DNA from 2 places in the Streptomyces sp. NPDC007901 genome. Region 2 is predicted to be linked to the other one. Evidence: predicted binding sites of a transcription regulator. Region 2 holds the regulator's gene; the other holds the start of a gene.
The links. Region 2 encodes HrcA, which represses chaperone genes, less so after heat shock. Its sites were predicted from a motif close to TTNGCACTCNGNNNNNCNGAGTGCNAA; they were not measured.
Positions count from the first base shown of each region.

Region 1: a site for HrcA is predicted at 3,889-3,915, ahead of groL (chaperonin GroEL). Genes of this name have one in related genera too.

Region 1 covers NZ_JBIBKW010000007.1:317,632-332,893, forward strand. Annotated here, with positions in the region: gene ACFZDK_RS24340 (hypothetical protein) at 1-146, shown strand, start outside; gene ACFZDK_RS24345 (NADH:flavin oxidoreductase) at 295-1,422, opposite strand; gene ACFZDK_RS24350 (hypothetical protein) at 1,603-1,986, opposite strand; gene groL (chaperonin GroEL) at 2,103-3,725, opposite strand; gene ACFZDK_RS24360 (cold-shock protein) at 4,061-4,267, opposite strand; gene ACFZDK_RS24365 (MoaD/ThiS family protein) at 4,748-5,023, opposite strand; gene thrC (threonine synthase) at 5,068-6,351, opposite strand; SAM riboswitch class I at 6,370-6,513, opposite strand; gene ACFZDK_RS24375 (glucosyl-3-phosphoglycerate synthase) at 6,671-7,615, shown strand; gene ACFZDK_RS24380 (trehalose-6-phosphate synthase) at 7,708-9,144, shown strand; gene otsB (trehalose-phosphatase) at 9,237-10,088, opposite strand; gene ACFZDK_RS24390 (DUF3263 domain-containing protein) at 10,190-10,423, opposite strand; gene ACFZDK_RS24395 (extracellular solute-binding protein) at 10,441-11,706, opposite strand; gene ACFZDK_RS24400 (ROK family protein) at 11,836-12,777, shown strand; gene nagA (N-acetylglucosamine-6-phosphate deacetylase) at 12,777-14,030, shown strand; gene ACFZDK_RS24410 (hexose kinase) at 14,136-15,065, shown strand; gene ACFZDK_RS24415 (carbohydrate-binding protein) at 15,062-15,262, opposite strand, start outside.
Region 2 covers NZ_JBIBKW010000034.1:30,642-45,903, forward strand. Annotated here, with positions in the region: gene ACFZDK_RS51465 (5-dehydro-4-deoxyglucarate dehydratase) at 1-556, opposite strand, end outside; gene ACFZDK_RS51470 (IclR family transcriptional regulator C-terminal domain-containing protein) at 712-1,488, shown strand; gene ACFZDK_RS51475 (MFS transporter) at 1,802-3,028, shown strand; gene ACFZDK_RS51480 (adenosine deaminase) at 3,025-4,017, opposite strand; gene ACFZDK_RS51485 (ribonuclease Z) at 4,038-4,946, opposite strand; gene ACFZDK_RS51490 (HIT domain-containing protein) at 4,953-5,306, opposite strand; gene ACFZDK_RS51495 (S41 family peptidase) at 5,397-8,606, opposite strand; gene ACFZDK_RS51500 (hypothetical protein) at 8,653-9,210, opposite strand; gene ACFZDK_RS51505 (VOC family protein) at 9,287-9,679, opposite strand; gene ACFZDK_RS51510 (16S rRNA (uracil(1498)-N(3))-methyltransferase) at 9,707-10,465, opposite strand; gene ACFZDK_RS51515 (nitronate monooxygenase) at 10,462-11,553, opposite strand; gene dnaJ (molecular chaperone DnaJ) at 11,664-12,800, opposite strand; gene hrcA (heat-inducible transcriptional repressor HrcA) at 12,801-13,817, opposite strand; gene ACFZDK_RS51530 (MBL fold metallo-hydrolase) at 13,990-14,712, shown strand; gene ACFZDK_RS51535 (DUF3097 family protein) at 14,747-15,262, shown strand, end outside.

The sequences.
Region 1 (15,262 bases), on a different contig from region 2:
AGTCGGTCAGCGGCGGCACGAGGGCCGGCGCCACACACCTAGATAGCGAGACGCGCAACGGTACGGCGTGGAACACCGCGCTGCTGTTCGGGATTCCGTCCGTGCCGGTGCAGGCGGTGGGTTCGGTGGTCCTGGTGGTGGGATGAACAAGCGCATGTCCGAGGACACCGGTGCCATGGGGGCCGTCCTGCCAGGGAAGTGCCCCACCCCGCGCTCCTGCTTCTCGTGCCGTACGCGTTCGCCCTCGGTTCCGCCGGCTGGTCGCCGGCGGAACCGAGGGCGGACGGACCCGGGTCAGCTCAGGGTCTTGAGCGCCGCCGCGTCGTACGACGCCAGCTCGTCCGTGCGGCCCGCGAGGACCTTCGACGCCCACTCGGGGTCCTGGAGGAGGGCGCGGCCGACGGCGACCAAGTCGTACTCGTCGCGCTCCAGGCTGTCGAGGAGGTCGTCGATGCCCTTGACCGGGGAGCCCTCGCCCTGGAAGCCCTTGATGAAGTCGCCGTCGAGGCCGACCGAGCCGACGGTGATGGTGGGCTTTCCGGTGAGCTTCTTGGTCCAGCCGGCCAGGTTGAGGTCGGAGCCCTCGAACTCGGGGAGCCAGTAGCGGCGGGTGGAGGCGTGGAAGACGTCGACGCCGGCGGCGGCCAGCGGGGTCAGGATCGCCTCCAGCTCCTCGGGGGTCTCGGCGAGACGGGCGTCGTAGTTGTCGGACTTCCACTGCGAGTAGCGGAAGATGACGGGGAAGTCGGCGGAGACGGAGTCCCGTACGGCCGCCACGATCTCGGCCGCGAACTTCGTGCGGGCGACCGGGTCGCCGCCGTACGCGTCGGTGCGGCGGTTGGTGCCCGCCCACAGGAACTGGTCGAGCAGGTAGCCGTGGGCGCCGTGCAGCTCGACGCCGTCGAAGCCGATGCGCTCGGCGTCGGCCGCGGCCTCGGCGAACGCGCGGATGACGTCGTCCAGGTCCTGCGAGGTCATCGCCTTGCCCTCACCCTCGGTGCCGTCCAGGCGGATGCCGGAGGGGCCGACGGCGGGGGCGTCCGCGAACGGCGGCTGGCCCTGCTTGCGGACCATGCCGATGTGCCACAGCTGCGGGACGATCGTGCCGCCGGCCGCGTGCACCCCCTCGGCGACCTTCGCCCAGCCCGCCAGCTGCTCCTCGCCGTGGAACCGCGGGATACGGCTGCTCTGCCCGGCCGAGTCGTGACCGACGTACGTCCCCTCGGTGACGATCAGACCGACACCGGCGGCGGCCCGGCGGGAGTAGTACGAGACCACGTCCTCACCGGGGACACCGCCGGGGCTGAACTGGCGGGTCATCGGCGCCATCACGATCCGGTTGGGGACCGTGAGCCCGTTGAGGGCGATGGGACGGGAGAGGATCTCGGCCGCGCGGGAGGCGGGGGGCATGGTGACGGTCACGTGGAGGGCTCCTCGGGAGTGGGTCGTATACCTTGGCCGTATACCAGTCGGTATGTGCACACGCATCGAGTGCACCTCCGTGCACAACGACCTGCCCGGACGTACGCATTCCCGGCAACCACCCGAACGCGGTGTGACCCGGGACACGGGCCCCGGGCGAGCCGGCGGGCGACCTGCGCCTCAGCTCCTGTTGTCCTCGACGTGGACGACGTTCGGTGCGGTGGCGTCCGCGTGGCGTTTGGTCCGTCCGTGCAGACCGACGGCGAGCTGCGACGGGTCGCGGGGTTCGGCGGGGCCGACGTAGGTGAGGACGTCGCCGTGATGCCCGGTGACGACCCACCCCTCGACGTCCTTGGGGTCGATCACCCCGAAGTCCCCCGCCGGGGATCCGGCGTGCACCGGGCCGAACTCCCGCAGGATCCCGGTGGCTTGTGCGGCGAGGTCTCCGTCGGGAGCGGTCAGCACGACACAGGTGCCGTGCTCGAACAGCTCCCAGGACGTGTGCGGGTCGGCGAGGAGCCGCCGCCATACGTCTACCAGTATCTCGGTGTCCACCGCGGTCATCATGCCGCAGCGCCCCGGCGCGAACCCGGCGCGGGAACGCCGAAGGGCGGCACCCCCCGCCGTGTGGCAAGGGGTGCCGCCCTCGGTGCTGCGTCGGAGCTGCCGAGCCGTCAGGCTCAGAAGTCCATGTCACCGCCCGGCATGCCGCCCGGGGCGGCCGCGGCGGCCTTCTCCGGCTTGTCGGCGATGACGGCCTCGGTGGTGAGGAACAGCGCGGCGATGGAGGCGGCGTTCTGCAGGGCAGAGCGGGTCACCTTCGCCGGGTCGATGATGCCCTCGGCGATCATGTCGACGTACTCGCCGGTCGCGGCGTTCAGGCCGTGGCCGACCTGGAGGTTGCGGACCTTCTCGACGACGACGCCACCCTCGAGACCACCGTTGACGGCGATCTGCTTGAGCGGGGCCTCCAGGGCGAGCTTCACGGCGTTGGCGCCGGTCGCCTCGTCACCTTCGAGGTCCAGCTTCTCGAAGACGGAGGAGGCCTGGATGAGCGCCACGCCACCACCGGCGACGATGCCCTCCTCGACGGCCGCCTTCGCGTTGCGGACGGCGTCCTCGATGCGGTGCTTGCGCTCCTTGAGCTCGACCTCGGTCGCGGCACCGGCCTTGATGACGGCGACGCCACCGGCGAGCTTGGCCAGGCGCTCCTGGAGCTTCTCGCGGTCGTAGTCCGAGTCGGACTGCTCGATCTCGGCGCGGATCTGGTTGACCCGGCCCTGCACCTGCTCGGAGGAGCCGGCGCCGTCGACGATGGTGGTCTCGTCCTTGGTGATGACCACCTTGCGGGCCTTGCCCAGCAGGTCGAGGGTCGTGTTCTCGAGCTTGAGACCGACCTCCTCGGAGATGACCTCGCCGCCGGTGAGGATGGCGATGTCGTTCAGCATCGCCTTGCGGCGGTCGCCGAAGCCCGGGGCCTTGACGGCGACGGACTTGAAGGTGCCGCGGATCTTGTTGACGACCAGGGTCGACAGGGCCTCGCCCTCGACGTCCTCGGCGATGATCAGCAGCGGCTTGCCCGACTGCATGACCTTCTCCAGGAGCGGGAGCAGGTCCTTGACGGAGCCGATCTTCGAGTTGGCGATCAGGATGTACGGGTCGTCGAGGGACGCCTCCATACGCTCCATGTCGGTGGCGAAGTACGCCGAGATGTAGCCCTTGTCGAAGCGCATACCCTCGGTGAGCTCCAGCTCCAGACCGAAGGTCTGGGACTCCTCGACGGTGATGACGCCTTCCTTGCCGACCTTGTCCATGGCCTCGGCGATGAGCTCGCCGATCTGGGTGTCGGCGGCGGAGATGGAGGCCGTCGAAGCGATCTGCTCCTTGGTCTCGACATCCTTCGCCTGCTCGAGCAGGGCACCGGAGACGGCCTCGACGGCCTTCTCGATACCGCGCTTGAGGGCCATCGGGTTGGCGCCGGCGGCTACGTTGCGCAGGCCTTCCTTGACCAGGGCCTGGGCGAGCACGGTCGCGGTGGTCGTACCGTCACCGGCGACGTCGTCCGTCTTCTTGGCGACTTCCTTGACCAGCTCGGCGCCGATCTTCTCGTACGGGTCCTCGAGCTCGATCTCCTTGGCGATGGAGACACCATCGTTGGTGATCGTGGGGGCGCCCCACTTCTTCTCGAGGACGACGTTGCGGCCCTTGGGGCCGAGCGTCACCTTGACGGCGTCCGCGAGCTGGTTCATGCCGCGCTCGAGGCCGCGCCGCGCCTCCTCGTCGAACGCGATGATCTTGGCCATGTGAAGTGGTCCCTCCAGGACTGGGGGTGAGTCTTCAGGACCGCGCCCGCGCCCGCGACGGACGGCTCGCCGACCCGTGGGTTCCTTGCCCCACCCGGCCCGCGGGCCTCACCGACCCGGTCCTTCTTTGTCACTCTCACCTTCAGAGTGCTAACGCCAATGATTAGCACTCGGGGTAGGCGAGTGCAAGCGCCTCCCGGGGACTGGAGGGAGGAACCCGGGCGGGCACGGGCGGGGCGCGGACGGGCCCGGGGCATGCCGAAGGGCCCGTACCCCGGGAGGCACGAGCCCTTCGAAGATGTACAGAAGAACGTCGCTGTCAGTCGGCGCGTGCTTCAGCCGGTCGCCAGCCGGACCATGTCCGCCTGCGGCCCCTTCTGGCCCTGCGAGATCTCGAAATCGACTCGCTGACCCTCTTCCAGGGTGCGGTACCCGTCCATCTGGATCGCGCTGTAGTGGACGAAAACATCCGCACCACCGTCGACCGCGATGAAGCCGTACCCCTTCTCCGCGTTGAACCACTTGACGGTGCCCTGAGCCATGCCTAACTCCCCTATTACTGGCCCTTGCACAGATCCACACTTCGCGGATCCGGGTCAGACCTCACCCCCCAATGGTTGGGGGCGTGCGCCGGAACGCGTCGACCGCGGCTGAATGTATCTGTCCAACTGCCGTCTGCAACAGGTCAATCGGACGAGAATTCTGGACGGGAAGGGTCCGGAATGTAGCAAGAATTCGGCCGAATTCAGGGCAAGTCGGGCCCCAGATAAGCCGCAAAAGCCGCAAAGAACCCGCACACTTTGGCCACTTCTTGTCGGGCTCGCGGTATCGAATACGGGGCTCCCGACCTGGAGATCGGGACCGCGTTCCCCAACTCTACCGCGCTCAACCACACAGAATTGCCCCCTCCGCTTCTCTCACGGAGGGGGCAATCAGATGAACACTCGGTGATGGGTATTACCGAAGGTAATGTTCGGTCATACGGCCATCAGGTCAGCAGGTCAGCGGGGCAGCGGAATCGGTCAGCCGCCCGCGACGGCCGGGATGATGGAGACGCCGACCCCGTCCGGGGTGGCGGTCTCCAGTCCCTGCTCGAAGCGCACGTCGTCGTCATTGACGTACACATTGACGAACCGGCGCAGCTTGCCCTGGTCGTCGAGAACGCGGGCGGCGATTCCCGTGTGGTTCTTCTCCAGGTCGGTGAGGACCTCGCCGAGGGTGGCACCTTCGGCACTGACTTCGGCCTGGCCACCGGTGTAGGTGCGCAGGATGGTGGGGATGCGAACAGTGACGCTCACGGCTTTAAACCTCCGGTCAGGGCAGCGCCCTATTTCTCGGGGACTCAGGCGAGCCCGGCCTCGTGGAAAGACTCGAGATTCGGGCGAATGGTCGCGGTAAGACCCGTACCCGCCACCGCGTCCAGCGTCTTCAGCCCATCACCGGTGTTGAGTACAACGACCGACTTCGAGGGATCGATGAGCCCATTCTCAATGAGCTTCTTGGTGACTCCAACCGTCACTCCGCCGGCGGTCTCCGCGAAGATCCCCTCGGTCCGCGCGAGCAGCTTGATCGCGTCGACGACCTGCTCGTCGGTGACGTCCTCCACCGCACCACCCGTACGACGGGCGATGTCGAGGACGTAGGGACCGTCGGCCGGGTTGCCGATGGCGAGGGACTTGGCGATGGTGTTCGGCTTCTGCGGCCGCACCACGTCGTGGCCGCCCTTGAAGGCCACCGACACCGGCGAGCAGCCCTCGGCCTGCGCACCGAAGATCTTGTACGGCTTGTCCTCGACGAGCCCGAGCTTGATCAGCTCCTGCAGCCCCTTGTCGACCTTGGTGAGCTGCGAGCCGGAGGCGATCGGGATGACCAGCTGGTCCGGGAGCTGCCAGCCGAGCTGCTCGCAGATCTCGTACGCCAGGGTCTTCGAGCCCTCCGCGTAGTACGGCCGCAGGTTGACGTTGACGAAGCCCCAGCCCTCGCCGGCCGGGTCGCCGATCAGCTCGGAGCAGAAGCGGTTCACGTCGTCGTAGTTGCCCTCGATGCCGACGAGCTCGCCGCCGTAGATCGCGGCCATGACGACCTTGCCCTGCTCCAGGTCGTGCGGGATGAACACGCAGGAGCGGAAGCCGGCCCGGGCGGCGGCGGCGCCGACCGCGCCGGCCAGGTTGCCGGTGGAGGAGCAGGAGAGGGTGGTGTAGCCGAAGGCGCGGGCGGCCTCGACGGCCTGGGCGACGACGCGGTCCTTGAAGGAGTGCGTCGGGTTGCCGGAGTCGTCCTTCACGTACAGGCCGCCGGTGACACCCAGCTCCTTGGCCAGGTTGTCGGCCTGGACGAGCTTGGTCCAGCCGGGGTTGATGTTGGGCTTGGTCGCCACGTCGGCCGGGACCGGCAGCAGCGGGGCGTAACGCCAGATGTTCGCGGGTCCCGCCTCGATCTGCTTCCGCAGCTCCTCGGTGTCGTAGGCCGAGTAGTCGTACGCGATCTCGAGCGGGCCGAAACACTCCTCGCAGGCGAACACCGGGCCGAGCGGCACCCGGTGGCCGCACTCGCGGCAGGACAGTGCCGTGGCGGGGCCCAGGTCGACGGTCTTCGGGGAATCGGTTGCAACAGTCTGCGCAGCCATGTGAGGCGAGGCCCTTTCTCCTCATCTTCCTCACGACGCATCTCGCCGTGAGACGGATTTGGCACCTTCCCTAGCCGGGAGCCACGCCATGGAAGACGAGTACCGACTGGAGGGTTGCCGGGGCTTCATCGGGCCGTATCCCTCTGCCCCTCTGGATGAGCTGTATTCGGTTGTCGACGCACGGTGACCGTACGACATGCGATGGTCATCGGCGTTGTTCAAGACTGTAACCGAAGGCCAGGACAGTTGAGATAGTCGTCCGAACCGCGAGATGGATCACACCGCGCGGTGTGATCGTGACAGTGAGGAGCCGCTGACTGTGCTGGAAGAAGTCGAGCGCTGGCTGGCCACCCGCTCCTGGTCCCTGAACGACCGCCCCCTGCACCGGATACTCGGCGCCAAGCAGCGGACGGGTCAGTCGGTCTCCGTCGTGCTGCCCGCGCTCAACGAGGAGGAGACCGTCGGTGACATCGTCGCGATCATCCGCCACGACCTGATGCAGCAGGCGCCGCTCGTCGACGAGATCGTGGTCGTCGACTCCGGCTCCACCGACCGCACGGCGGCGGTGGCCGCGGCAGCGGGCGCCCGGGTCGTCCACCGCGACACGATCCTCCCCCGCATCCCCGCCGTCCCCGGCAAGGGCGAGGTCCTCTGGCGCTCCCTGCTGGTCACCACCGGGGACATCGTCTGCTTCATCGACGCGGACCTGAGGGACTTCTCCTCCGACTTCGTCTCCGGGATCGTCGGCCCGCTGCTGACCGACCCCGGGGTGGACCTGGTCAAGGCGATGTACGACCGCCCGCTCGCCGGCGCGGCCGGGCAGGGCGGCCGGGTGACCGAGCTGATGGCCCGCCCGCTGCTGAACATGCACTGGCCGCAGCTGGCCGGGTTCGTGCAGCCGCTGGGCGGCGAGTACGCGGCCCGCCGCTCGCTCCTGGAACAGCTCCCCTTCCCGGTCGGCTACGGCGTGGAGCTGGGCATGCTGGTCGACGCCCTGCACCTGGTCGGCCTGGACGCCCTCGCCCAGGTGGACGTGGGGGTCCGCAAACACCGCCACCAGGACGGCCAGGCCCTCGGCCGGATGTCCGCCGCGATCTACCGCACCGCCCAGCTGCGGCTGGCCCGCGGCCATCTGATCCGCCCGTCCCTGACCCAGTTCGAACGGAGCGAGGACGGCTTCGAGCCGCGCACGTACTCCGTGGACACGGAGGAACGGCCGCCGATGTCGGAGATCGCGGAGTACGCCGAACGCAAAGTGGCGTGACTTCGACGGGTTCGACGCGCGTTCCGTATACGGCCACCGGTCGGGTGTAGCCGTACGTTTGAGCGTTTACGGGCCGGGCTAGGTTGAGGCGTATGGCTTCCACCGGCGGTGCTGAGGTGCTGGTCGCGTCCAACCGCGGCCCGGTTTCGTACGAGATGCGCGAAGGCAGCGCGCTGCACGCCAAGCGGGGCGGCGGCGGGCTGGTCTCCGGCCTGTCGGCGATCGGCCCGGACGCGAACGCGGTGTGGGTGTGCGCGGCGCTGAGCGACGGGGACCGCGAGGCGGTGCGCCGAACCGCCGGCGGCCGGCTGCCGGTGGCGGACACCGGGGGCCAGCGGGTCCGGATGCTCGACATCGACGCGGAGGTGTTCTCCGGCGCGTACAACGGCATCGCGAACTCGGTGCTGTGGTTCGTCCACCACATGCTCTACCAGACCCCGCTGGAGCCGGTCTTCGACGCGGAGTTCCGGCGCCAGTGGGCGTCGTACCAGGCCTACAACCGGGCGTTCGCCGAGGCGCTGGCCCAGGAGGCGGGCGAGGGCGCCGCGGTCGTCATCCAGGACTACCACCTGGCGCTGGCCCCGCGGATGCTGCGCCGCCTGCGCCCGGACCTGCGAATCGGCCATTTCTCCCACACCCCCTGGGCGCCGCCGGACTACTTCCGGCTCCTCCCCGACGACATCGCCGCCGAGCTGCTGAGCGGGATCCTGGGCGCCGACCACGCGGCGTTCCTCACCCGGCGGTGGGCGGACGCGTTCGTCGACTGCTGCCACGCCGTGCTGGGCCCCGGGATCCCGGCGGCGGACCCCTCCTCGGGCGGCACCCGGATCGGGGTGCACGGGCTGGGCGCCGACGCGGACTTCCTGCGGAAGCGGTCGCACGAGCCGGACGTCGAGGAGCGGATGGCCGCCCTGCGGGAGGAGATCGGCGACGGCCGCAGGACCATTGTCCGGGTCGACCGGACCGAGCTGTCGAAGAACATCGTGCGCGGACTGCTGGCCTACCGGCAGCTGCTCGACGACCACCCCGAGTGGCGGGAGCGGGTGGTGCACGTCGCGTTCGCGTACCCGTCCCGGCAGGACCTCGCCGTGTACCGCGACTACACGGCCGAGGTGCAGCGGGTCGCCGACGACATCAACTCGGTGTACGGGACGCCGGGTTGGACGCCGGTCGTGCTGCATGTCAAGGACGACTTCGCCCGCTCCCTGGCGGCGTACCGGCTGGCCGACGTCGCCCTGGTGAACCCGATCCGGGACGGCATGAACCTGGTGGCGAAAGAGATCCCGGTGGTGTCGGACGAGGGGTGCGTGCTGGTGCTCTCGCGGGAGGCGGGGGCGTACGAGGAGCTGGGCGAGGACGCGGTGGTCGTGAACCCGTACGACATCGGGGGGACGGCCGCCGCGTTGGCGCTGGCGCTGGCCATGCCGGTGGAGGAGCGGGCGGAGCGCTGCAAGAGATTGGCGGAGGCGGCGACGGGGTTGCCGCCGGCGGCTTGGTTTCTGGAGCAGTTGGAGGCGTTGGGCGGGTGAGTTCGTAGTTCGTCGGCTGCGGGCCGGTGGGGGCGGGTCGCGCCCACGCGGCGGAGCCGCACATCGATACAGCCCCGCCCCCCTTACCGGGCTTACGGGGCGCTGTAGGCGACCGTCTGGCCCAGTAGCCGTACTACTCCCTCCGGGCCGTCCACGACCACGTCCGCCCGGTCCGCCAGCTCGGTGACCTCCTCGCTGCCGCTGCACACGAGTACGCCGGGGACGCCCTGCTCGCGGAGTTTCTCGACGGCGGCGAAGGCGGGGATGTCGCCGAGGTCGTCGCCGACATAGAGGACCGATTCCGCGCCGATCTCCCTCGCGTACTCGCGCAGGGCCACGCCCTTGTCCATGCCCGGGGGACGGAGCTCCAGGACCAGGCGGCCCGGTTCGACGATCAGGGCGTGGCGGGTGGCCAGGTCGGTCAGGGGGGCGCGGAGGAGGTCGAAGGTGGCCTGGGGGTCGTCGGCGCGGCGGGTGTGGACCGCGACGGCGAAGCCCTTCTCCTCGATCCAGGTGCCGTGCGCGGCGCCGGCCCGGTCCAGGAGGGCGGGGAGTTCGGCGCGGGCGGCGGCGATGCCGGGGTGGGGCGGCGGGGCGGTGATCTCGCCGGTGGCCGCTTCCCAGCGTTCGGCGCCGTAGTGGCCGAGGACGACGAGGTGCTCCAGACCGGGCACGCCCGCGAAGCCGCCGTAACGGACGGCCACCTCGGCCGGCCGGCCGGTGATCACGGCGACCGCGGCCACCTTCGGCGCGAGCGCGGCCAGCACCGGCACGGCGTCCGGGTGGGCCCGCGCCTGCTCGGGGTCGGCGACGATCGGGGCCAGGGTTCCGTCGAAGTCGAGGCCGATCAGCGCAGTGCGCGGCTGCGCCAGGAGGGCGGCGAGGCCTTCACGGCCGGCCGGGGTGCGAGGCGTCGGAAGGGGTTCCGTGATGTGGGTTCCCATGCACCCGACAGTATCCAAGCGCCCCTCCAGGGGCGCGGGGCTGCGTCCATATGCGGCTCCGCCGCGTGGGCGCGACCAGCCCCCACCGGCCCGCAGATCACTCACCGCTCCCCTCGCCGAGCCTCCCGCACCCTCCGCAGTCGGTTCACCGTCACGGGGTCGAGGGCCAGTGCGCGCTCGTCGTCGAGGAGGGTGTTGAGGAGCTGGTAGTAGCGGACGGGAGCCAGGTCGAGTTCCTCGCGTATCGCCCGCTCCTTCGCGCCGGGGCTGGGGAAGCCCCGGCGTTCCAGGGCGAGGATGGCCTGCTCGCGCGGGTCCAGTTCTTGCCGGTCCATGCCGAGAACGGTAGCGCTCAGCCCGTGCGCGTACGGCTGTCGGCCAGCGCCGCCTCCGCCTGGAGCCGGGTGAGGACGGTCGTCGGGTTGCCCGTCGAGGTGACCGCGGTGCCTATCTGCTTCTTGATGTCGGCGCTGATGGCGGCCCAGGACGTCTTGCCCGCCGGGTACAGCTCGGAGGTCGGGAGCTGTTCGAGGAAGGGGCGCAGCTGCTTGTCCTGCGGCTGCGTGGAGTCGGTCATCGCCTGGGACGCGGAGGTGGTGACGGGCAGCAGGCCGTACTCGCGGGAGAAGGAGAGGACGTTCTTCTCGCTGTAGACGTAGTCGAGGAAGTCACCGACCTGGTCCGCGTGGCCGTTCTGCTTGAAGGCCGCCATCCAGTCGGCGACGCCCATGGAGGCGGTGCTGGTGGACTGCCCGGCCCGGGCGGGCATCGCGACGGTGCCGAACTTCACGCCCTTCTTCTCGGCCTGCTGGATGAGCGTGGGGTGGCCGTTGACCATGCCGACCTGACCGTCGGCGAAGGCGGCGAACGCCGTCGCGCGGTTCAGCCGGCCGGGCGCCGTCGGACCGGTCAGGCCCTTGCCGACCAGTTCGTCCTTGAGCCAGGTGAGGGTGTCGACGTTCTGCGAGGAGTTGATCGTGTAGGTGCCGGTGTCGTCGGTGTAGCCGCTGCCGCCGCTGAGCAGCCACTGCATGGTCTCCGCCTGGGCCTCCTCGGGGCCGAGCGGCAGCGCGTACGGGTACTTCACACCGTTCGCCTTGAGCGCCTTCGCGTCGGCCGCGAGCTCGGTCCAGGTGGTGGGCGGGGTGGTGATGCCGGCCTCGGAGAAGAGCGTCTTGTTGTAGAAGAGGACGCGCGTGGAGGCGGCGAAGGGGATGCCGTACTGGGCGTGGTTCCACTGGCCCGCCTCGGCCAGCTGGGACGGGAAGTCGGCCTGGACCGGGATGGAGAGCAGGTCACCGGCCTCGTACAGCTTGCCGGCGGCCGCGTAGTCGGCGTACGAGCCGATCTGCGCCAGGTCGGGGGCCTTGCCGGCGGCGACCATGTCCTTGACCTTGCGGTCGACGTCGTTCCACGAGTAGACGGTGACGTCGATCTTCACGCCGGAGTGCTGGGCCTCGTACGCCCTGGCCAGCTTGTCCCAGTACTTCTGGGAGCTGTTGGCGGCGGAGTCGCCGTAGTCGGCCGCGACGAGTCTGAGGGTGACGTCCGAGGAACCCGTCGCCCCACAGCCACCGAGAACCACCGTCATGCCCAAGGTGGACACCACCGCGATCATTCCTGCCCTACGCCGCCGCACCCGCACTACCTCGACCCAACTGTCTCGCCGTTCAATATATGGACCCATAAGGTCTACACCACGTAAGTGGACTAGACCTCTTGCGGGTCGGCGGGCCACACTGTTCCCGTGAGACATGTCATCGCCCTGGACGTGGGCGGCACCGGAATGAAGGCCGCGCTGGTCGGCCCGGACGGCGAGCTGCTCCACCAGAACCGCCGGGCGACCGGCCGCGAACGCGGCCCGGACGCCGTCGTCGCCGCCATCCTCGACTTCGCCGCCGAGCTGCGGTCCTACGGCGAACAGCACCTCGGCGAGCCACCCGCCGCCGCAGGAGTCGCGGTACCGGGCATCGTCGACGAGCGGGCAGGCATCGCCGTCTACGCCGCCAACCTCGGCTGGCGCGACGTCCCGCTGCGCGCCCTCCTCGCCGACCGCCTCGGCATCCCCGTCGCCCTCGGCCACGACGTGCGCACCGGCGGCCTGGCCGAGGGGCGGCTCGGCGCGGGCCGGGGAGCGGACCGCTTCTTCTTCGTCGCCCTCGGCACCGGCATCGCGGGCGGCTTCGGCCTGGACGGCCGGGTGGAGTCGGGCGCGCACGGCTTCGCGGGCGAGATCGGCCACATCGTCGTACGACCACGGGGCGCGCCCTGTCCCTGCGGTCAGCGCGGCTGCCTGGAGCGGTACGCGTCGGCCGCCGCGGTGAGCGAGGCGTGGGCGAAGGCCTGCGGAGACCCCGACGCGGACGCGGCGGACTGCGCAAAGGCCGTCACGTCCGGCGACCCGAACGCCGTCCGGGTGTGGGGGGAGGCCGTGGACGCCCTGGCCGACGGCCTGGTGACGGCCCTCACCCTCCTCGACCCCCGCGTCCTCATCATCGGCGGCGGCCTGGCGGAGGCGGGGGACGTGCTGTTCGAGCCGGTCCGGGACGCGGTGCGCGCCCGGGTCACGTTCCAGAAACTCCCGGCCATCGTCCCGGCCGAACTGGGAGACACGGCCGGCTGTCTGGGGGCGGGCCTGCTCGCCCAGGACTTGTCGACTACGACCACTACTGCGGAGGTAACGCCCTGATGGCTGCGAAAGAGCCCGACCACAGCGCCCCTTCAGGGGCGCGGGGAACTGCGCGACCAGCCACGGCGCACCCGCAGCCCGGAACGTACGGTCTGGTCCTCGACGGAGCCCGAACAGTCCTCCCGACCGGAGTGGTCGACAAGGGTCGAGTGGTCGTCGGCGGCACGAAAATCACCGCCGACGCCCCCAAGAACGCCCAGGTCATCGACGCCACCGGCCACTGGCTCCTGCCCGGCTTCGTGGACATCCACAACCACGGCGGCGGCGGAGCCTCCTTCAGCTCGGGCACCGCGGAGCAGATCCTCACCGGCGTCCACACCCACCGCCTGCACGGCACCACCACCCTCGTCGCCTCCACCGTCACCGACGACATGGACGTCCTCGCCCGCCAGGCCGGCCTCCTCTCCGAGCTCGCCGAGCAGGGCGAGATCGCCGGTGTCCACTTCGAGGGCCCGTTCATCTCCCCGTGCCGCAAGGGCGCCCACTCCGAGGCGCTGCTGCGCGACCCGGACCCGGCGGAGGTCCGCAAGCTGATCGACGCGGCGCGCGGCCACGCGAAGATGGTCACGCTGGCCACCGAACTCCCGGGCGGCATCGAGTCGGTACGACTCCTCGCCGAGCACGGTGTGATCGCCGCCGTCGGCCACACGGACGCGACGTACGAGCAGACGGTGGAGGCGATCGACGCGGGCGCCACGGTCGCCACGCACCTCTTCAACGCGATGCCGCAGATCGGCCACCGCGCTCCCGGCCCGATCGCCGCGCTCCTGGAGGACGAGCGGGTGACGGTCGAGCTGATCGACGACGGCACGCATCTCCACCCGGCCGCGCTGCAATTGGCGTTCCATCACGCGGGCCCCGGCCGCGTCGCGTTCATCACGGACGCGATGGACGCGGCCGGTTTCGGCGACGGCCGTTATCTGCTGGGCCCGCTGGAGGTGGAGGTCACCGACGGGGTCGCCCGGCTCGTGGACAGCGGTGCCATCGCCGGCTCCACGCTGACGCTGGACCGCGCGCTGCGGCGGGCGGTGACCGTCGACCGGCTCCCTGTCGAGCACGCCGTCGCCGCGCTGTCCGCCAACCCGGCCCGGCTGCTGGGCCTGTACGACCGCGTCGGCTCCCTGGAGCCCGGCAAGGACGCCGACCTGCTGCTCCTGGACGCGGACTTCACGCTGAAGGGCGTGATGCGCAAGGGCGCGTGGGTGGTCGTACCGGAACTGCCCGAGCTGACCGAACTGCCTGAACTTCCCTGATGTGCGCTCCCCTTGAGAGACGGCGACCCTAGGCCGGTCGCCGTCTCTTTGGCATGATCGAGCCCCCCAGTGGATGGCACGGGCATATGCGAGGGAGGTCGCCCGGTGATCCTCACCGTCACGCTGAACACCGCTCTGGACATCACGTACCGGGTCGGCGCCCTGCGCCCGCACGCCTCGCACCGCGTCTCGGCGGTGGCCGAACGGCCGGGCGGCAAGGGCGTGAACGTGGCCCGGGTGCTGGCCGCGCTCGGGCACCAGGCGACGGTGACCGGGTTCGCGGGCGGGGCCACGGGACGGGCGGTGCGGGAGCTGCTGGCCGGGACGGCGGGGGTGGTGGACGCGCTGCTGCCGGTGGCCGGGGCGACCCGTCGCACGATCGCCGTCGTGGACGAACGGACGGGTGACACGACCCAGTTGAACGAGCCGGGTCCGCAGATAGCGCCCGCCGAGTGGGGTGCCTTCCTCGACCACTACGAGGAACTGCTGCCCGACGCCTCGGCGGTGGCGCTGTGCGGGAGCCTGCCGCCTGGGGTGCCGGTGGGGGCGTACGCCGGGCTGATAAAGGCCGCCCGGTCCGCCGGGGTTCCGGTCCTCCTCGACACCAGCGGGGAGCCGCTGCGGCGCGGGGTGGCGGCCCGCCCGGACCTGGTCAAGCCGAACACCGACGAACTCGCCGAGCTCACCGGCTCCCACGACCCGTCCCGCGCCACCCAGGACGCCCGCCGACGCGGGGCGAGGACGGTCGTCGCCTCGCTCGGCCCGCAGGGCCTGCTGGCGCTCACCCCGGAGGGCCGCTGGCACGCGGTCCCGCCCGGCCGCGAACACGGCAACCCCACCGGCGCGGGAGATTCAGCAGTCGCCGGCCTGCTCTCCGGCCTCGTGGAACAACTCCCCTGGCCGGACCGCCTGACCCGCTCGGTGGCCCTGTCGGCGGCGACCGTACGGGCCCCGGCAGCGGGCGAGTTCGACCGCGCGGCCTACGAGAAGCTGCTGGGCCAGGTCGCGGTGACGGGCGGGACGACGGCCGCCTAGCTCTTGTTCGTGTGCTTGCCCTGCTTCACCCACAGCTGGTCCAGCAGGATGTCGCAACTGTCGCCGCTCTCGCAGGACAGGGAGATCGTGTTGGTGCCCTTGGTGAGGGTGGGGTAGGTGTAGCTGGTCGTCCAGGCCTTGGCCGGGTCGCTCTGGTGCGTGTAGTTGTCCAGCGGGAACTTGCTGCCGAACTCCTT
Region 2 (15,262 bases):
CGGTGGCGGCGCCGTTGAAGAAGAGGAAGCCGTCCGGGGCGGCGAGGGTGAGCCGCTGCAGCCGGTCGAGGTCGCTGTGCCCGTCCTTGAGGCCGATCACGCCGGGGATGCGGGCGATCCGCGTCAACGAGTGGGCCGTATAGGCGACCTGGCCGCGCTGGTAGGCGATGAGGGGGAGCGAGGTCCGGGCCGCGAGGTGCTCCAGCTGCGCGACCAGTCCGTCCTGCGGAGCGGCGACGAGATAGTGCGGCAGCACGAGCAGGGCGTCGGCCCCGGCCTCCTCGGCGATGCGCGCGAACCGGGCGGCCTGCGCCCAGCCGTACCCCACCCCGGCGACCACCGGCACCTGCCCGCCGGCCTCCTCGACCGCCACGCCCACGACCTGCCGGTACTCGTCCTCGTCGAGCGAGAAGAACTCCCCGGTGCCGCAGGCCGGGAAGAGCGCGCCGGGCGCGGCGGCCAGCTGCCCGGCGACGTACGCCCGGAACCCCGCCACGTCCAGGGACCCGTCGGCATGAAAGGAGGTCAGCGGAAAGGACAGCACCCCCTGCGCCATCCCGTCCCGCAGCCCGCGCACCGCACTCTCCGGCTGTCCGCCCACCGAACCCATCTCCCTACCTAAACGTCGTCTACATACGAAGACAGAGACTAGATATGCGAACGCATCCCCGTCAACGGCGCACCCCGCCCCCGCCCCTCTACGATCTGCACATGTCCGAGACAGCAGGCGTCCGCGAGGTGAAGTCCGCGGCGCGCACGGTGGAGCTGCTGGAGCTCCTCGCGGCCCGCGGCGACCGCCCGGCCCGCCTCCAGGAACTCGCGGACGCGCTCGGCGTCCCGCGCAGCTCGATGTACGCCCTGCTGCAGACCCTGATCACCCGGGGCTGGGTCCGCACGGACACGACCGGCTCCCTCTACGGCATCGGCATCCGCACCCTGCTGACCGGCACCAGCTACCTGGACTCCGACCCGCGCGTCCGCCTCGTGCGCCCGTACCTCGACGAGGCGTCGGAGGCCCTGGGCGAGACCATCCACCTGGCCCGCCTCGACGGCCGGAACGTGGCCTACCTCGCGACCCGCGAGTCCCACGCATACCTGCGCACCATCAGCAGAGTGGGCCGCCGGCTCCCCGCCCACGCGGGCGCCCTCGGCAAGGCACTGCTCGCGGAACGCCCGGACTCCGACCTGCCCGAGGGCCCGTACCCGGCCCTGACCCCCAACACCCGCACCACGAAGGCCGACCTCGCCGCCGACCTCGCCGAGGTCCGCGCCCGCGACTACTCCGTGGACCGCGAGGAAGGCGTCCTCGGCATCACCGGCTTCGGCTTCGCCCTCCGCTACGACACCCCGGCCCAGGACGCCATCAGCTGCTCGGTACCGATCGCCCGCCTGACCCCGGCCCACGAGGACGAGATCGTCACCGTGATGACCGAAACCCGCGCAAGAATCGAGTCAGCGACAACGGGCGGCACCATCACCTGGCGCTAGAAGCCCGAGCCTGAAACCCCCGAACCGCAGCCCACCCAAGGGGCGCGGGGCTGCATCTATGTGCGGCTCCGCCGCGTGGGCGCGACCAGCCCCCACCCAGCCACACCCGCAAACCCACCCGCTCCCAAGACCACGCCCGGCGCGGCTACCCCCTCCCCCGCACCCAAAACCCAGACGTGCCCCACATCACACCCCCCACCCCCTCTTCGCGCTCCCCTCACTTGATACAAATTCTCCGCGCGTTCCTGTCCCTCGACGGCCTGCGCCCAACCCCCTTCTTGAGCCGCTCCTTTCGCATGCCCTGGGAACGCCCGTGTCCGCCCCCCGCACCACCCCCTGGCCCCTCGTCGCCCTTTTCACGGCCGGGTACCTCGCCCCGTACCTCCTCCCGACCACTGTCGGCAGACTCCAGTCGGGGCTCCCCCTCTCCGCCACCCAGGCAGGCGCCATCGGCAGCGCCCTGCTGCTGAGTTCGGCGACGGCCGGCTTCCTGCTCGCCTCGCGAGTGGAGCGCATCGGTCCCCGCACCCTCGCCCGGACCGGACTGCTCCTCGCCGTCCTCGGCTACGGCGGTGCCGCCCTCACCACCCACGTCCCCGCGGTCATCGCCGGCGCGGTCGCCGGCGGCTTCGGCTCCGGTACGGTCACCGCGGTCGCCGCCACCGGTATCGCCGCCATGGGGGTCCCCCCGCGCGAGGGTGTTCGAGCGTGGGGGAGCGACCCCCACCGCACCACGACCCTCGGCCTGCTCGGCGTCTCCGCCCTCGCGGGTGCCGTCTATCTGACGGTCCCGCACCTCGGCCCCGGCCATGCGCAGCCCCTCGCCGCGATCGCGCTCACCGCGCTCGCGGTCTGGCCGCTCACCTCCCGGCTGTCCTCCCGTACCGCCCCGGCCCTCCCGCGCACCGCCACCGGCGGCTCCCGGCTCCCCCACCTCCGCTCCGGTCTGCTGCTGGCCGCCGCCATGCCGTGCTGGTCGGCCGTCCAGAACTCGCTCTGGGGCGTGAGCGGCCGGATCGGCCTGACGCAGGCGCATCTCAGCGAGGTGACCGTCGGCGCGGTGTTCGCGGTGGCACTCGGCGCCGGTCTGCTGGGCGTGGTCGGCGCGGGCGCCCTGGGCCCCCGGCTCGGCCAGGCGCTGCCGATCGGCCTCGGCACGATCCTCATCGCGGGCTGTATCGCGCTCAGCGCGTCCGCCACCGACCTGACGACGTTCGCGTCCGGCGAGATCGCCTGGAACGTGCTCTACCCGGTCGTGCTGTCGTACGTCATCGGGCTGGCCGCCTCCCTCGACCCGCGGGGCCGCTGGGCGGTGCTGGTCGGGTCGGCGTCCTCGCTGGGGACGGCCGTCGGCCCGATGACCGGCAGTCTGCTGGCGGCCCGGGCCGGTTTCCCGGCGATGGGGACGATCCTGGCGGTGGGCCTGCTGGTGGTCGCCGTACCGCTGACGGCGGTGGCGCTGCGGCGCAGGACCACCACCGTCGCGGCCGGCCCGGCGTTCGCCGACGAGACGGCGGTACGGCTGGACGTCGCGGCCTAGCCGAACGCGTAGGCCTCGACCTCGGCGAGGTAGCGGGCCCGCAGTTCCTCGTCGTCTTCCAGGAAGGATGCGAGGAAGGAGTTGCGGGCCAGCTCCCGCATCTGCTCCCGGGACAGACCCAGGGTGTCGCGCACGGCGTGGTAGTTGTCGGCGACGTAACCGCCGAAGTAGGCCGGGTCGTCGGAGTTGACCGTGCACAGCAGCCCGGCCTCGATCATGGCCGGAAGCGGGTGCTCGGCCAGCACGTCGACGGCGCGCAGCCGGACGTTGGACAGCGGGCACAGCGTCAGCGGGATCCGCTCCCGCACCAGACGGGCGACCAGCTCCGGGTCCTCCATGCAGCGCAGCCCGTGGTCGACGCGCTCCACGCCGAGCAGGTCCAGCGCGTCGGTGATGTACTGCGGCGGCCCCTCCTCACCCGCGTGGGCCACCCGCCGCAGCCCGAGCCCGGCCGCCGCCTCGTACACCTCGCGGAACTTGACCGGCGGATGCCCGACCTCGGCCGAGTCCAGCCCGATGCCGATGATCCGGTCCAGGTACGGCCGCGCGGCCTGCAGCGTCGCCATCGCCGACTCGGCGGACTCGTCCCGCAGGAAACACATGATCAGCCGGGTGGAGACCCCGTGGTTACGGGCGCTTTGGCCGAGCGCCCGCCACAGGCCCTCGACGACCGTGCCCATGCCGACACCCCGGGCGATGTGCGCCTGCGGGTCGAAGAAGATCTCGGCGTGGCGCACGCCCTGGGCGGCGGCGCGGGCGAGGTAGGCGTTCGCGAGGTCCTCGAAGTCCTGCTCGGTGCGCAGGACGGCCATGAGCTCGTAGTACAGGTTCAGGAAGGACTGCAGGTCCTCGAACCGGTACGCCTTGCGCAGCGCGTCGGTGTCCGGGTACGACAGCTCGACGCCGTTGCGTTGGGCGAGCCGGAACGCCAGTTCTGGCTCCAGGGTGCCTTCGATGTGGAGGTGCAGTTCTGCTTTGGGGAGGGGCATCAGAGCATGGTACGGCCGTTTCACCTGCGCTTCGGGACGGGCACTCGGAGCAGATCCCGTGCCACGGTCAGCTCGCCCTCGTACCGGGCGGCCCGCGCCTGCCGTTCGAACTCCTCGGGCTCCGAGTAGCGCTGGCTGAAGTGGGTCAGCACCAGGTGCCGTACGCCCGCGTCCCGGGCCACGGCGGCCGCCTGCCCGGCGGTCAGATGGCCGTGTTCCACGGCGAGTTCGGCGTCCTCGTCGAGGAAGGTGGACTCGATGACCAGCATGTCGCAGCCCTCGGCGAGCGCGTACACCCCCGCACACAGCCGGGTGTCCATCACGAACGCGAACCGCTGGCCGCGGCGCACCTCGCTGACCTGGTCGAGGGTGACGTCCCCGAGGACGCCCGCGCGCTGGAGCCGGCCGACGTCGGGGCCGGTGATGCCGTGCGCGGCGAGCCGTTCGGGGAGCATGCGGCGGCCGTCGGGTTCGGTGAGCCGGTAGCCGTAGGACTCCACGGGGTGGGAGAGCCGGCGGGCCTCCAGCCGGTAGGACCGGGTGCCGGCGAGGTCGCCGCCCTCGCCGTGGACCGGGGCCTCGGTGATGCCGACGGTCTCGCGGTAGGCGGTGGCGTAGCGGAGCCGGTCGAAGAAGCGCTGGCCCGACTTCGGGTAGTGCGCGGTGACCGGGTGCGGGACCTTGTCGAGGTTGATCCGCTGGATGACCCCGGCGAGGCCGAGGGAGTGGTCGCCGTGGAAGTGGGTGACGCAGATCCGGTTCAGGTCGTGCGCGGCGACCCCGGCCCGCAGCATCTGCCGCTGGGTGCCCTCGCCGGGGTCGAAGAGGATGCCCTCGCCGTCCCAGCGCAGCAGGTAGCCGTTGTGGTTGCGGTGCCGGGTGGGTACCTGGCTGGCTGTGCCGAGGACCACCAACTCGCGTACGGACACGGTGGGTTACCCGGGCGGCCAGGTCAGGCCGCGGCCGCCGAGGACGTGGGCGTGGGCGTGCCGGACGGTCTGGCCGGCGCCGCTGCCGGTGTTGAAGACGATGCGGTAGCTCTCCAGCTTGTCCTCGTCGGCGACGGACCGGGCCTCGCGCAGTATGTCGGCGGCGATCGTGGGTTCGCCCTCGGCGAGTTCGGCCGCGTCCTTGTAGTGGACCTTGGGGATCACCAGGACGTGGGTGGGTGCCTGGGGGTTGATGTCCCGGAAGGCGACGGTGGTGTCCGTCTCCCGGACGATCGTCGCGGGGACGTGGCCTGCGACGATCTTGCAGAAGAGGCAGTCCTCTTGAGGTTCCCCTGCCATTCGGGCGTCTCCTCGCAAAGGGTGATCGGTTACAGGCCGCATCGTAGCGTCGTCGGGTGCGGGTCCGGTGGGGGTGCGGCCCCGCGCCCCTTAGGTGGGCAGAGTGGGCGGAGTCTTCGCGGGAGCCGTCTCCAGGGCCTCCAGCGCTATCCGTACCGCCTCGTCCAGTTGGGGATCCCGCCCCGCCCCCCAGTCCTGCGGCGTCTGTACGACCTCCACATCCGGGTCGACGCCGTGGTTCTCCACGCCCCAGCCGTAGCCCTCCAGCCAGAAGGCGTACTTCGGCTGGGTGACGAGGGTGCCGTCGACCAGGCGGTAGCGGCTGTCGATGCCGATGACGCCGCCCCAGGTGCGGGTGCCGACGACCGGGCCGATGCCGAGGGCCTTGATGGCCGCGTTGACGATGTCGCCGTCGGAGCCGGAGAACTCGTTGGCGACGACGACCACCGGGCCGCGGGGTGCGTCCCTCGGGTAGCTGAAGGGCCGCATGCCGCGCGGCAGGTCCCAGCCGACGATGCGGCGGGCCAGTTTCTCGACGACGAGCTGGGAGGTGTGGCCGCCGCGGTTCTCGCGGACGTCGACGACGATGCCCTCGCGGGCCATCTCCACGCTCAGGTCGCGGTGGATCTGGGCCCAGCCGGGCGCCTGCATGTCGGGGACGTGGAGGTAGCCGAGCCGGCCGCCGGAGAGTGCGTGGACGTGGGCGCGGCGGTCGGCGACCCACGCGTGGTAGCGGAGCGGTTCCTCGTCGGCGACCGGTACGACCACCGGGTGCCGCAACTCGCCGCCGCCGGCCGGGGACACGGTCAGTTCGATCGCCTTGCCGGCCGTGCCGACGAGGAGCGGGCCGGGGCCGGTCACCGGGTCGACGGGGCGGCCGGCGACGGCCACGATCGCGTCGCCGGCGCGGACCGCGACACCGGGTGCGGCGAGCGGGGAGCGGGCGCCGGGGTCGGAGGTCTCGGCGGGCAGGACGCGGTCGATGCGCCAGCTGCCGTCCTCGTGCCGGGAGATGTCGGCGCCGAGCAGGCCCTGGCGGGCGCCGTTGCCGTGGCCGCCGCGCGGGGTGACGTAGGCGTGCGAGGTGCCGAGTTCGCCCTGGACCTCCCAGAGCAGGTCGACGAGGTCGTCGTGGGTGGCGCAGTGGTCGACGAGCGGGCGGTAGCGGTCCAGGACGCCGTCCCAGTCGACGCCGCCGAGGTCGGGGCGCCAGAACTGGTCGCGCATGATGCGGCCGGTCTCGTCGAACATCTGCCGCCACTCGGCGGCCGGGTCGACGGTCTGCCGTACCCGGGCCAGGTCGACGGTGATGTTGGTGTCGCTGTCGTCGTCGTTCGAGGCGCGGCGGTCACTGGGTACGACCTTGAGCTTGCCGTCGGACCACAGCAGGACCCGCTTCCCGTCGCCGCTGACCTCGAAGTGGTCGGCGTCGGAGGAGAGGTACTCGACGCGCTGCTGGGCGAGGTCGTAGCGCTCCAGCTCGGTCTTGGGCGCGGGGTCCTCGGGGTGGGCGCGGGAGGCGCCGAGGACACCGCGCACCGGGTGGCGCAGCCAGAGCACGCCGTCCTTGGCGGCGCGCAGGCCCGAGTAGCGGCCGGCCTCGACGGGGAAGGGCACGATCCGGTCGGCGAGGCCCTCCAGGTCGATCCGGGTGGCGGGGGTGCCCTCGGCGTCGGGGGTCTCGTCCTTGTCGGGGGTCTCGAAGGGGCGGCCGTGCCGCTGGGGGCCGAACGGGGAGGGGGTGGTGGCCGCGAGGGTGATCAGGTGCGGGCGGTCGCCGACCACGAAGGCCAGGTCGAAGACGTGCTCGTCGTAGACCGGGTCGAAGGAGCGGGTGGAGAGGAACGCCAGGTGCTTGCCGTCGCGGGTGAAGGCGGGGGCGTAGTCCTGGAAGCGCAGCGGGGTCGCCTCGGTGACGGTGAGGTCGGTGGTGTGGGCGATGCGGAGCTGCGCGAGGCCGCCGGCGCCGGGGTGCGACCAGGCGAGCCAGCCGGAGTCGGGCGAGAAGGCGAGGCCGGAGACGTCGCCGTCCTCACTGCGGTCGACCTCGCGGACCTCGCCGCTCTCGCGTTCGACGAGGAGGAGGCGTCCGTCGTGGGCGGCGACGGCGACCCGGCCGCCGTCGGGGGCGACGGCGAGTTCCAGGACCCGGCCGAGCTGTCCGGCGGCGATCCGGCGCGGGGTGGAGCCGGGCGCGAGACCGGTGGCGGGGGCGAACTCCAGGGCGTCGTCGCCCTCGGCGTCGGTCACCCACACGACCCACTCCTCCGCGTCCGCGCGGAAGGTGACGGGCAGCCGTCCCCGTACCCCGGGCTGCGCGGCGAGCGCCCGCGCCGGACCGGACCGGTGGGTCACCCAGTGCACCCCGCCGCGGACCAGGACGGCGCTGCCGCGCGCGGTGTGGTCGGGCGAGGCGGAGCCGAACCAGCGGGCCGCGTTCACCGGGTACGGCTGCCGGTCGACACGGGAGCCGCCGAGCCGGATGTCCAGCCGGCGCGGCTCGGCCCCCTCCAGGTCGTCGAGGAGCCAGAGTTCACCGGCGGACGCGTAGACGACCCGGCTGCCGTCGCTCGCCGCGTGCCGGGCGTAGAACCCGTCGAGGGGCGTGTGCCGACGCAGATCGGAGCCGTCGGCGAGGGAGGAGTACAGCGCCCCGGTGCCCTCGTGGTCGGAGAGGAACGCGACGCGCTCCCCCACCCAGACGGGGTATTCGAGGTTCCCGTCCAGCTCAGCGTGCAGCCGTACGAACTCGCCCTCCCCCTCCCGGTCGATCCACAGCTTGCCCGCCGTACCGCCCCGGTACCGCTTCCACCAGGCCGCCTCGCGGCCCATCGGCGCGGACAGCAGCACGGGGTGCGGCCCGAGGGCGACATGGCCGACCGGGCCGTAGGGCAGGACGGTGGACGGGCCGCCGTCGAGCGGGACGGTACGGGCCCAGCTGCGCCGGAGGCTGGACTGGCCGTAGGTGGTGATCGCGAGGACCTGCCCGTCGGCGGTCCAGCCGCGCACCTGGGTGCGGGCACTCCCCCAGTGCGTCAGGCGGGTGGCTGAGCCGCCGTCGACGGGGGCGATGTGGATCTCGGGGGCGCCGTCGCGGGTGGAGGTCCAGGCGACCGTGGTCCCGTCCGGCGAGATACGGGGCAGGGTCACCGGGACGTTGTCGGCGCTGACCCGCCAGGCCCGGCCGCCGTCCAGCGGCGCGAGCCACACGTCGTCCTCGGCGGTGAAGGCGACCAGGTCGCCGTGGACATGGGGAAATCGGAGGTAGGACCGCGGTCCTGTCGCTGCACCCTGAGTCACCCGCTCAGCCTATGCACCGCGGCGGGTCTCCGGCGGCCGATTTCGATCACTTGCCCTGCACGGGCCAGCACTTGGGGTCGCCCTGGCACCAGACGGTCTTCGTCACGGTCACGGTGGGGCCGGGCTGCTGCCCGTAGGTGGGCGGCCGGTAGGTGCTGTACGTCGGTCCGGGCGTGGCGTCGCAGTTGCCGAGGCCCTTCACGTGGAACCACTCCTTGCCGCCGACCTTGGCGACGAGGTCCCCGCGCACACAGGCCCCGCTGACGGCCTTGGTGACCCGTCCGGTGACGGTGATGTCCCGCCCGTCCTTGGTCCGGCCCCGGCAGTCCACGGAGACGACGGTGGTCTGCGAGGCCGAGGGTGTCTTCGTGGAACTGGCAGTCGAGGACCCGTAGTTGCCGGTGCAGGTGAGCCAACTGACGTCGACGTGCTGCCGTTTCAGCTCGGCGGTGGCGGTCTGGTCGGTGGTGTACGCGACGGTCGCGGAGTTCAGATCGGTCGGCTGGCAGCCCACGACGCCACCCACGGCGATCACCGCGAGCCCCGCCACGGCCGCCACCCTGGTCCCGCGCGGCCGCCGCCGAATCCGGCTCAATGCCCCCATGGAGGGCAGCCTCCCACCGCCGGGCCCGTGACGGTAGGGGGCATACGGCCACTCACGTGTTCGCAGCCGTCACCCTTCAGGTGCGCAGCAGCAGCCATTCCTGCAGTTCCACCAGGTTCCCCTCGGGGTCCTTGAGGTGAGCGACCCGCATGCGTTCCGTCATGGGCGCGGGTCCTTGCACCAGGACCGCGCCGCGCGCGACGATCTGCTCGCAGTAGGCGTCGAGATCGTCGACACGCAGCACCACCAGCGACCGGTGCCCGGTGGCGGTGTCCCCCAGCTCGCCCAGCACCTCGGCCATCATCGTCCGGTCCTGCAGGGCGATCCCCGCGGACCCGGCGTGCGGACTGAACTTCTCGTACGGTCCCTCGCTCGCCCCCGACTGCGGCTTCAGCCCGAGCACCTCGGCGTAGAAGTGATAGCAGGCGGCGAAGTCGGTGACCAGGAGCCGGACTTGGGCGAGTTCCACGGCGTGTCCCCCAGGGTGTCGCGCGGGTCAGGACCACCGGCCGGTGCGGCCGAGCAACAGGGCCGCGGCGGCCGTCCCGGCGGTCGATGTACGCATCACGCTAGGCCCCAGGGTGTACGTCTTCGCACCCGCCTCCTCGAAGAGCGCCACCTCGTCCCGGGCGACGCCTCCTTCGGGCCCGACGACCAGCACGATCTCGCCCGTGGCGGGCAGGTCGGCGGTGGCCAGCGGTGTGCTGCCGTGCTCGAAGTCGGAGTGCAGGACGGCGGCGAGGTCGGCTTTGGCGAGAAGTGCGGCAACCTGCTTGGTGCTCGCCGCGTCCGCGACCTCCGGGAACCGGACCCGGCGGGACTGCTTGCCGGCCTCGCGGGCGGTGCCCCGCCACTTCGCGAGCGACTTGAGCCCCCGCTCGCCCCGCCACTGGGTGACGCAGCGGGCGGCCTGCCAGGGCACGATCGCGTCGACGCCGACCTCGGTCATGGTCTCCACGGCGACCTCGCCGCGGTCGCCCTTGGGGAGGGCCTGGACGACGGTGATACGGGGCTGCGGGAGGGGCTCCTCGTGGACGCTCTCCAGGTCCGTCACCACCAGCCGGTCCTTGCCCTCGGCGGCCCGCACGACGCCCTCGATCCAGCGTCCGCGCCCGTCGGTGAGGATGACGTCCTCACCGGGCTGCAGCCGCTTCACGGAGACCGCGTGCCGTCCTTCGGGACCGTCCAGGACGACCTCGCCGCCGGAGAAGTCGGGTACGACGAGCGGGTCCAGCACGAACACGGGGGCAGTCATCGCCCGTCTCCCCTCTTGGTCTCCGCCTTGGTCGACAACGCTGTCGACGCGGCGGCGAGTTCCTCCGCGAGGGTCTCCACCAGCTGCCCGGCAGGCAGCTCCCGGGCCATCCGGTGCCCCTGCCCGGACCACAGGGCCATGCCCTGCGCGTCCCCGGCCTTGGCGGCGGCCTTGCGCAGCGGGGAGGTGAGGTGGTGGACCTCGGGATAGGCGGCGGGCGCGTACGGCCCGTGCTCGCGCAGGAAGCGGTTGACGAGACCGCGGGCGGGCCGCCCGGAGAAGGCCCGGGTCAGTTCCGTGCGGACGAACAGGGGGTTGGTCAGCGCCTGCTTGTGGATGTCGGCGGCGCCGGACTCGGGGGTGGCGAGGAAGGCCGTACCGAGCTGGGCGGCGCTCGCGCCCGCCGCGAGGACGGCGGCGATCTGGCTGCCGCGCATGATCCCGCCGGCGGCGACCACCGGGATGCCCACGGTCTCCCGTATCTGGCCGATCAGCGACAGCAGTCCGATCCCGGCTCCGTCGTTCTCGGCGATGTCCCGGTGGGTGCCCTGGTGCCCGCCGGCCTCGACGCCCTGCGCGATCACCGCGTCCGCCCCGGCCCGCTCGACGGCGAGGGCCTCCTCGGCGGTGGTCGCGGTGACCAGGGTGAGGGTTCCGGCGCGGCGCAGGGAGTCCAGTACCTCGCGGGTCGGCACACCGAAGTGGAAGGAGACGACGGCCACCGGGTTGTCGAGGAGTACGGCGAGCTTCGCGTCGTACCCGTCGTCCCGGCCGCTGTCCGGGTCACCGAGCTCGGTCTCGTACCAGGCGGCCTCACCGGCCAGCTGGTGTGCGTAGAGCTCCACGGCGCCGGACTCCGCATACTCCGGCTGGGGCATGAAGAGGTTGACCCCGAAAGGGCGGCCGGTCAGCCCTCGCAGTTGCTTGATCTCCTGGTACATCCCGTCGGCGGTCTTGTACCCGGCGGCAAGGAACCCCAGCCCGCCCGCCTCGGACACGGCGGCGGCCAGCTGCGGGACGGAGACCCCGCCGGCCATGGGGGCCTGCACGATCGGAAAGGGGAAGAGATCGGTCAGTGCGGAGGACATGACGGCATGTTGTCACGTCCTCCGAACAAGACCGAATCGGGCCGCCTCTTTGGCACATGCCACATATCGCGGCGGCACGGCCCCTCCGCGACCCGCTGCGGGCGCCCCCGTCAACGCCCGTTGAACGCGTCCTTCAGCCGGCTGAACAGGCCCTGCTGCCCCGGCTGGAACTGCCCCGTGGGCCGCTCCTCGCCGCGCAGCTTCGCCAGCTCGCGCAGGAGGCGTTCCTGCTCGGGGTCCAGCTTGGTCGGGGTCTGCACCTCGACGTGGACGATCAGGTCGCCCCGGCCGCCGCCCCGCAGATGCGTGACACCGCGCCCGTGCAGCGGGATCGACTGGCCGGACTGGGTGCCGGGCCGGATGTCGACCTCCTCCATGCCGTCCAGGGTCTCCAGCGGCACCTTCGTGCCGAGCGAGGCCGCCGTCATCGGGATCGTCACCGTGCAGTGCAGATCGTCGCCGCGCCGCTGGAACGTGGAGTGCGGCAGCTCGTGGATCTCGACGTACAGGTCACCGGCGGGACCGCCGCCGGGCCCGACCTCGCCCTCACCGGCGAGCTGGATCCGGGTGCCGTTGTCGACACCGGCCGGGATCTTCACGGTCAGCGTCCGCCGGGAGCGGACCCGGCCGTCACCGGCGCACTCGGGGCACGGCGTCGGCACGACGGTCCCGAAGCCCTGGCACTGCGGGCAGGGCCGGGAGGTCATGACCTGGCCGAGGAAGGACCGCGTCACCTGCGAGACCTCACCACGGCCCCGGCACATGTCACACGTTTGAGCGGAGGTGCCCGGCGCAGCGCCCTCACCGTTACAGGTGTTGCAGACGATCGCCGTGTCGACCTGGATGTCCTTGGTCGTGCCGAAGGCCGCCTCGTCGAGCTCGACCTCGATCCGGATCATGGCGTCCTGGCCCCGGCGGGTGCGCGAGCGCGGACCGCGCTGCGACGCCGTACCGAAGAACGCGTCCATGATGTCGGAGAAGTTCCCGAAGCCGCCGGCCCCGAAGCCGCCCGCGCCCCCGCCGCCCGCCTGCGAGAGCGGGTCGCCGCCGAGGTCGTAGACCTGCTTCTTCTGCGGGTCCGAGAGCACCTCGTAAGCGGCGTTGATCTCCTTGAACCGCTCCTGGGTCTTCGGGTCCGGGTTGACGTCCGGGTGCAGCTCGCGCGCGAGCCGACGGAAGGCCTTCTTGATCTCTTCCTGCGACGCGTCGCGGCGCACGCCGAGAACGGCGTAGTAGTCCGTGGCCACTTACGACTCCGCCAGGATCTGTCCGACGTACCGTGCCACCGCTCGTACCGCTCCCATCGTTCCCGGGTAATCCATGCGGGTCGGTCCGACCACGCCGAGTTTGGCGAGTGCCTCGCCGCCCGAACCGTAACCGACCGACACCACTGACGTGGAGTTGAGTCCCTCATAGGCGTTCTCGTGACCGATGCGTACGGTCATGCCCGAATCCCCGGCCTCGCCCAGGAGTTTGAGAAGAACGACATGTTCCTCCAATGCCTCCAGGACGGGCCGGATCATGAGGGGAAAGTCATGCCCGAAGCGGGTGAGATTGGCGGTGCCGCCGATCACCAGCCGCTCCTCGTTCTCCTCGACGAGCGTCTCCAGCAGGGTGGAGAGCACCGCCGAGACCGTGCCGCGGTCCTCGGCGTCGAAGGCGTCCGGCAGATCCTCCACCAGCCGGGGCACGTCCGAGAACCGGCGCCCCGCGACCCGGCTGTTCAGCCGCGCCCGCAGATCCGCCAGCGACGTCTCCCCGAACGGCGCCGGGCAGTCGACCATCCGCTGCTCGACCCGCCCGGTGTCGGTGATCAGCACCAGCATCAGCCGGGCCGGAGCCAGTGACAGCAGCTCCACGTGCCGCACGGTGGACCGCGTCAGCGACGGGTACTGCACCACCGCCACCTGCCGCGTCAGCTGCGCCAGCAGCCGCACGGTCCGCGCGACGACGTCGTCGAGGTCGACGGCGCCGTCGAGGAAGTTCTGGATCGCCCGCCGCTCGGGCGCGCTCATCGGCTTGACACCGGCGAGCTTGTCGACGAACAGCCGGTAGCCCTTGTCGGTCGGGATCCGCCCGGCGCTGGTGTGCGGCTGGGCGATGTACCCCTCGTCCTCCAGGGCGGCCATGTCGTTGCGCACGGTCGCCGGGGAGACCCCGAGGTTGTGCCGCTCGGTCAGCGCCTTCGACCCGACCGGTTCCTCGGTGCCGACATAGTCCTGGACGATGGCGCGCAATACCTGAAGCCTGCGTTCACTCAGCATCCAGCGCCACACCTCCAGAAAGTCGTGCCCGCGGCCTTTCGGGTCCTTCGGGTCTTTCGTCTGGCACTCTGCGATCCCGAGTGCCAACATCCCCGGCCCAGTGTACGGCCGTCGGGTACTGACTGGGCAAGGTCGGTCAGGACCCGTGACGTTCTACGGCTAGCGTCGCGGCATGACGGTGACTTGGGAAGAGCTGGGGTGGGAGCGGGTGGCCGAAGGCGTCGGCCGCTGCCGGCTGCCGGGCTGGGACTGCACGGCCGGGCTGGTCCTCGGCGCGGGCGCGGCCCTGATGGTGGACGCCGGGTCGAGCCTGGCGGAGGGCGCGCGGTTGCGTACGGAGGCGCAGCGGCTGGCCGGGCGCCGTGTGACCCATCTCGCGCTCACCCACCCCCACTTCGACCACGTCTTCGGCACGCCCGCCTTCGCGGGCACCGACCTGTACGCGGCGGCGGGCGCGGAGGCCGTCCTCGCCCACGACCGCGAGGCACTGCGCCTGGACGCGGTCCGCAACGGCCTCCCGGCCCCCGAGGCCGAGGAGGCGGCCGACGCCCTCCCGCTCCCCCGCCGCCCGGTCTCCGGCGAGTGGACCCTCGGCCTCGGCGACGGCCGCCGGGCCCTGCTGGCCGACGTGGGCCCCGGCCACACCTCCCACGACCTCGCGGTCCTCGTCCCCGGCGACCCGGCGGTGGTCTTCTGCGGCGACCTGGTGGAGGAGTCCGGCGATCCCCAGGCCGGCCCCGATGCCGTACCGTCGCGCTGGCCCGCGGCCCTGGACCGCCTGCTGTCGCTCGGCGGCGATGACGCCCTGTACGTCCCAGGTCACGGAGCGGTGGTCGACGCGGCGTTCGTGCGGGCCCAGCGCGACGCCCTGGCCGCCCGCTTCGGCGTGTCGTAGGCGCACCCGTCCGGCTTCTCCTATCGTCATCCGAATGCGCCAGTACTCCGCCGACCTGACCCCGCCGTGGAAGAAGCCGAAACCGGCGCCGGAGGTGGCCGCCGAACCCGGTCTGGTGGTGGAGGAGCCCGGCACCGGGTTCTGCGGCGCGGTGATCCGCTGCGAGGCGGGCACGGTCACCCTGGAGGACCGCTTCGGCAAGCACCGCGTCTTCCCGCTGGAGCCGCGCGGCTTCCTCCTGGAGGGGCAGGTCGTCACCCTCGTACGGCCCGCGTCCGGGGGTCCGGTACGCCCGTCCCGCACCGCCTCCGGCTCGGTCGCCGTCCCCGGCGCCCGCGCGCGTGTCGCCCGCGCGGGCCGCATCTACGTGGAGGGCCGCCACGACGCGGAACTGGTCGAGAAGGTCTGGGGCGACGACCTGCGCATCGAGGGCGTGGTCGTGGAGTACCTGGAGGGCGTCGACGACCTCCCCTCGATCGTGGCCGAATTCGCCCCCGGCCCGGACGCCCGCCTGGGCGTCCTCGTCGACCATCTGCTCCCCGGCACGAAG